2 linked regions of the Paraburkholderia bryophila genome follow. The main gene of each other region encodes a partner of the protein of the gene in region 2 in a complex. Links are inferred from orthologs where the notes say so. Each region holds a gene or a part of one and is shown on either strand. Other genes may lie near its edges.

Region 1 (3,037 bases), 2.7 Mb from region 2 along the record:
CTGCGCCACCGCGCACAAATGAAGAAATCCGCATTGAAACTCCTAGTTTTTATCAGTGAGACTGGAATGAAACCCATTGGAACAGTGCGTTCATGCATGTCTCGGTCGGCGCGGCCATTATCTTTCAAAACACCGACAGACCGTAAGCAAGTCGCATATACGAACGTTAATGCGAACTATTCTCAATATTGAATGAGTTTATCATCGATCGCAGGTGAGAACCAATTGGAGCGTGCGCAAAGCCTTATGGCAGCAGGGTATTAAGGCATTCTTAAGGAAATGGGCGGACGTACTGACAGATGCCGCACCGCCCGGGTGGCGGGTAGCGGTCGGTCTGCCAAGGGTCTTATGCAGGGATGTTGTCGGGCGCTTGCCGATCGTTTGTCCGACATCAAAAGAAAAGGCGCGGCAGACTGCCGCGCCTCGAGTGCTGGCGATACGTGAATCAGACGAATCAGACGCCGGAGATGTGGTCGCCGACGTTCGCACCGAACACGCGTTGGCGCAGCAGCGCCAATTGGTCGCGGGTCTGCGCGGCTTTCTCGAATTCCAGATTCTTGGCGTGCTCCATCATCTGCTTTTCGAGGCGCTTGAGCTCCTTGGAGAGCTGCTTCTCGGACATGTCCTCGAACTTCGCGCGCGTTTGCTGTTCCTTCAGTTCGGCGCGCGCGTCGTCGACGTTGTACACGCCGTCGATAATGTCGCGAATCCGCTTGACCACCCCGCGCGGCGTAATGCCGTTCGCGAGATTGAAGGCGGTCTGCTTGGTGCGCCGCCGCTCGGTTTCGTCGATCGCGCGACGCATCGAGTCGGTCACCTTGTCCCCGTACAGAATCGCCTTGCCGTTCACGTTACGCGCCGCCCGGCCGATGGTCTGAATCAGCGAGCGCTCGGAGCGCAGAAAGCCTTCCTTGTCCGCGTCGAGAATCGCGACCAGCGACACTTCCGGAATATCCAGCCCTTCGCGCAGCAGGTTGATCCCGACCAGCACGTCGAACGTGCCGAGCCGCAGATCGCGGATGATTTCAACCCGCTCCACCGTGTCGATGTCGCTGTGCAGATAGCGCACCTTGACGCCGTGATCGGCCAGAAACTCGGTCAACTGCTCCGCCATGCGCTTGGTCAGCACGGTGACCAGTACGCGATCGCCGACCTTGACGCGCTCGTTGATCTCGCCGAGCACGTCGTCGACCTGGCTGCGGGCCGGCCGCACCTCGATTTGCGGATCGACGAGCCCAGTGGGTCGCACCAGTTGCTCGGCCACCTGCCCAGCGGTTTTCTGCTCGTAATCCGCCGGCGTGGCCGACACGAATACCACCTGGCGCATCTTGCGTTCGAACTCGTTGAACTTGAGCGGCCGGTTGTCCAACGCCGACGGCAAACGGAAACCGTAGTCGACGAGATTCTCCTTGCGCGCCCGGTCGCCGTTGTACATGCCGTTCAACTGACCGATCAGCACGTGCGATTCGTCGAGCAGCATGATCGCGTCCGGCGGCAGGTAGTCGACCAGCGTAGGCGGCGGCTCGCCGGGCGCCGCGCCCGAAAAATGCCGCGAGTAGTTTTCGATGCCTTTGCAGAAGCCCAGCTCCTGCAGCATTTCCAGATCGAAGCGGGTGCGCTGCTCGAGACGCTGCGCTTCGACCAGTTTGCCGCCGCCATAGAAGAATTCGAGCCGCTCGCGCAACTCGTTCTTGATGGTTTCGACCGCGCGCATCACCGTATCGCGCGGCGTCACATAGTGTGACGACGGATACACCGTGAAACGCGCGATCTTCTGACGCACGCGGCCGGTGAGCGGATCGAACAGTTGCAGCGTTTCGACTTCGTCGTCGAACAGTTCGAGGCGCACCGCCATCTCGGCGTGCTCGGCCGGGAAAATGTCGATGGTGTCGCCGCGCACGCGGAACGAGCCGCGCTGGAAATCGGCTTCGTTGCGGTTGTACTGCATCGCGATCAGCCGCGCGATGATGTCGCGTTGGCCGAGTTTGTCGCCGGTGCGCAGCGTCAGAATCATCTTGTGGTATTCGGACGGATTGCCGATACCGTAAATCGCCGACACCGTCGCCACGATCACCACGTCGCGCCGCTCCAGCAGGCTCTTGGTGGCCGACAGCCGCATCTGCTCGATGTGCTCGTTGATCGACGAGTCCTTTTCGATGAACAGGTCGCGCTGCGGCACGTACGCTTCCGGCTGATAGTAGTCGTAGTACGAAACGAAGTACTCGACCGCATTACGCGGGAAAAACTCGCGGAACTCCGAATAAAGCTGCGCGGCGAGCGTCTTGTTCGGCGCGAACACGATCGCCGGACGACCCAGCCGGGCGATCGTGTTGGCCATGGTGAAGGTCTTGCCGGAGCCGGTCACGCCGAGCAGCGTCTGGAACGACAGACCGTCTTCGACGCCTTCGACGAGGGTGTCGATCGCCGTGGGCTGGTCGCCGGCCGGCAGGTACGGCTGGTAGAGCTGGAACGGCGAGCCTTCGAACGTGACGAACTTGGATTCGTCGAGCGCGTCTTCGGCTTCAGTGTGGTGTTGTTCGGACATGTGGGGCGGCACCGGGCCTTGGGCAAAGAACTATTCTAACGGGTTGCGCGAGCCCGGGCTGAGCGGGTCCGCGTAGAGGTTGGAACTCGATCCACTGACTACCACGTGGCGCCCGGCTGCCTGTTTTTCAAGCAATTAATTCCCTTCGACAGGCCGCGTCGGCCGAAAAAAGGCCGTGAATTCGTTACAATGCGAAGTTGCGCTCGCTCGCAGCCGCCCGCCACCCGCCTGTGTTTTTTGTCAGACGCCGCTGGCCGGGCCGCCCCGCGCTCGATGCCGCCGCCCTCTTTTCACTACTGCTGCCCACCCATCATGTCTCTGTTCTCCGCCGTCGAACTTGCTCCCCGCGACCCGATTCTGGGCCTGAACGAAGCTTTTAACGCCGATGCGCGCGCCACCAAGGTCAATCTTGGCGTCGGCGTGTACTTCAACGAAGAAGGCAAGATTCCGCTGCTGCGCGCCGTGCGCGAAGCCGAGCGGGCGCGCGTCGAA
Region 2 (3,113 bases):
GCGCGGAAACAGCGGCGATGCGTCGAGGTCATGCTGCAGCAGCGCATTGGCCACGACGATATCGCCGACCCGCACGTCCGCGCCCACGCCACCGGCGACGCCGGTGAACACGACCGCCTCGACGTCGAACGCGTGAATCAGGGCACTGACCGTGGCCGACGCCGCCACCTTGCCGACCCGCGCCAGCGTCACGACGCAAGGCGCGCCGTGAAAGGTGCCGAGGTGATAATCGCGCTGACCGTGCGTGATCGTGCGCACGCCGGACTCGACGCGCATCGCGTCGATCAGATCGCCGAGTTCCTGCGGCAGCGCCGCCAGAATACCGAACGGACGATGTGAGGGCGCGGCGCTCATTCGACCGCCTGCAATTTGGCGACCGCAAGCGCCAGCCACTTCTCGCCGTGCCGCTTGAATTTGACCTGCGCCTTGGCGTCGACGCCGCCGCCTTCGAGCGCGGTGATCGTGCCTTCGCCGAACTTGGTGTGGAACACCTGCTGCCCGACGCGGAAGCCCGTCTCCGCCGCCCGCTGTTCATTCGCGAATGCCGGCAACGGCGCCGGCGTCGACGACGCGGGCCCCGTATAACCCGGCCGCGCGAACCAGTCGCGCCCGTACCCGGCGTTGTCCGAACGGCCACCGCCCCAGCGCGCGCCCGCCTCGATCTTCGGCGTGAGCCACTTGAGGGTTTCCTGCGGCAGTTCGTCGAAGAAGCGCGAGCGGATGTTGTAGCGCGTCTGGCCATGCAGCATGCGGCTTTGCGCGAACGACAGATACAGACGCTCCTTCGCGCGCGTGATCGCCACGTACATGAGGCGCCGCTCTTCCTCGAGACCGTCTGACTCCATCGCGCTGTTCTCGTGCGGGAACAAACCCTCTTCGAGACCGGTGATGAACACCGCCGTGAACTCCAGCCCCTTGGCCGCGTGCACTGTCATCAGTTGCACGGCTTCCTGGCCGGCTTGCGCCTGGTTGTCGCCCGCTTCGAGCGATGCGTGCGACAGGAAGCCGGCGAGCGGCGTCATCGTGTCCGGGTTTTGCGCCGGGTCGGCGATGCCGGGTGCATCGAACACAACGGTATTCGGGTCGTCGGTGGCGACCGCCAGCTCAGGCGCGGCGCTCGCGCCCGGGCGCAGCGGAATGGAACGCGCCGGCGTGTCCATGCCGTAGCCTTCTTCGCTGACGAACGCCGCCGCCGCGTTGACCAGTTCCTGCAAGTTCTCCAGCCGGTCCTGGCCTTCGCGTTCATTCTGATAGAACTCGGACAGCCCGCTTGTGCCTACCACGTACTCGACGGTTTCCGGCAGGCTCATCTGCTGCGTTTCCGCGCGCATCTTGCCGACCAGGTTCGCGAAAGCGGAGAGACTCGACCCCGCCTTGCCCGCCACGTACGGAATCGCCGCGGCCATCGAGCAGTTGTACAGACGCGCCGCGTCCGCGAGTTGTTCGATCGACCGCGCGCCGATACCGCGCGTCGGGAAATTGACGACGCGCACGAACGCGGTGTCGTCGTTCGGATTGTCGATCAGGCGCAGATAGGCGAGCGCGTGCTTGACTTCCTGGCGCTCGAAAAAGCGCAAGCCGCCATACACGCGATACGCGATGCCCGCGTTGACCAGCGTGTGTTCGATCGTGCGCGACTGCGCGTTGCTGCGATACAGGATCGCGATTTCGCTGCGCGACGTGCCGGTGCTGATTAGCGCCTTGATTTCCTCGACGATCCAGCCGGCTTCCTGCGAATCGGTGGCGGATTCGTACACGCGCACCGGTTCGCCGTGACCCGCGTCGGTGCGCAGGTTTTTGCCCAGGCGCCGCGAGTTGTTGGCGATCAGTTGATTGGCGGCGTCGAGAATATGACCGTGCGAGCGGTAGTTCTGCTCCAGCTTGATCAGATGACGGACGTTGAACTCGTGTTCGAAGTCGCGCATGTTGCCGACGTTCGCGCCGCGGAACGCATAGATCGACTGGTCGTCGTCGCCGACCGCGAAAATCGAATTGGTCTGGCCGGCCAGCATCTTGAGCCACGCGTACTGCAGCTTGTTGGTGTCCTGGAACTCGTCGACGAGGATATGACGAAAGCGCGCCTGATAGTGGGCGCGCAGCGGCGGATTGTGCGCGAGCAGCTCGAAGCAGCGCAGCAGCAGTTCCGGGAAATCGACCACGCCTTCGCGCTGGCACTGCTGGTCGTAGGCTCCGTAGAGTTCGACGAATTTGAGGTTGAAGTTGTCGGTCGCGTCGACGTCTTTCGGGCGCAGGCCTTGTTCTTTCGCGTTGTTGATGAAGTACTGGAGGTTTTTGGCCGGGTACTTTTCATCGTCGATATTTAGGCCCTTCATCAGACGCTTGATCGCGGACAGTTGGTCAGCGGTATCGAGGATCTGGAACGTGGCGGGCAGGCCTGCGTCGCGATGGTGCGCGCGGAGCATGCGATTGCAGAGGCCGTGGAAGGTGCCGATCCACATGCCGCGCGTGTCGATCGGCAGCAGCCCCTGGAGACGCGACATCATTTCGCGGGCGGCTTTGTTGGTGAAGGTCACCGCGAGGACGGTGGCGGGCGACGCCAGCCCGTGCTGGATCAGCCACGCGATGCGGGTGATGAGCACGCGGGTCTTGCCGCTGCCCGCGCCGGCGAGGATGAGCGCCGGCTCGTTGGGGAGCGTGACGGCGGCGTGTTGTTCGGGGTTCAGGTTGGCGAGCAGATCGGGCATTTTTCTCGGGAGGGCGGCAGTTCGGGGGACATTATATGCCCCGGCGGGGGCTTGGCTTTTTTGGTTTTTCTGACTTTGGGGTGGGCTGCGGGGCGCTTGGGTTGCGTGCCTGCTGCGTTGGCCTTTCCTTGTGATCACAGTGGTCTATTAGCGTTGCCCCTGTGCGGGGCGGCACCTACTTTTCTTTGCCTGCCGCAAAGCAAAGTAGGCAAAAGAAAGCGGCTCACACCGCTAACCATTAAGCGGGTCCCCCGCGCAGCCACGGTAGTGGTGCATCTGGAATCCGTGTTCCCGCACACTACGCGCTCGTGACAAGGCCATCATTCCTCCCGCCTCGCGCTACGCGCTCGCCGGAACGGTTCGCCTCGAACCCGTGGTTTTTCTGCGCGCGGGGGGAGCCGTCGGCTT

Evidence for each region. Proteins that work in one complex are often made in the same cells at the same time.
Region 1: the proteins of GGD40_RS19060 (region 2) and uvrB are in contact, whole or in part, in a crystal structure (PDB 7EGT), measured with the Thermus thermophilus proteins. The link is inferred for Paraburkholderia bryophila from one-to-one orthologs. Residues at the interface, in WP_096412145.1 of Thermus thermophilus: His654, Arg656, Phe657, Gln666, Asp668, Glu669, Lys680, Arg681, Leu682, Ser683, Lys685, Tyr686, Ala687; in WP_096411307.1 of Thermus thermophilus: Glu23, Leu25, Arg26, Asp27, Gly28, Glu29, Arg30, Phe31, Arg55, Glu326, Asp327, Phe328, Glu379, Ser382, Gln383, His398, Gly400, Arg401.

The regions. Positions count from the first base shown.
Region 1 is NZ_JACCAS010000001.1:1,524,121-1,527,157, forward strand. What follows is about bases 1-2,966. They hold uvrB (excinuclease ABC subunit UvrB), read right to left. Parts: upstream 2,546-2,966; coding sequence 455-2,545; downstream 1-454. Other genes in these bases: GGD40_RS06810 (iron transporter), read right to left, coding at 1-34; GGD40_RS06820 (amino acid aminotransferase), read left to right, coding at 2,858-2,966. In the rest of the region: more of GGD40_RS06820, read left to right, coding at 2,967-3,037. UniProt on the Escherichia coli protein: The UvrABC repair system catalyzes the recognition and processing of DNA lesions. A damage recognition complex composed of 2 UvrA and 2 UvrB subunits scans DNA for abnormalities.
Region 2 is NZ_JACCAS010000001.1:4,241,544-4,244,656, reverse strand. What follows is about bases 29-3,070. They hold GGD40_RS19060 (UvrD-helicase domain-containing protein), read right to left. Parts: upstream 2,706-3,070; coding sequence 351-2,705; downstream 29-350. Other genes in these bases: GGD40_RS19065 (5'-methylthioadenosine/adenosylhomocysteine nucleosidase), read right to left, coding at 29-354. Also shown: more of GGD40_RS19065, read right to left, coding at 1-28. UniProt on the Escherichia coli protein: A helicase with DNA-dependent ATPase activity. Unwinds DNA duplexes with 3'-5' polarity. Translocates on single-stranded DNA with 3'-5' polarity. Initiates unwinding more efficiently from a nicked substrate than double-stranded DNA.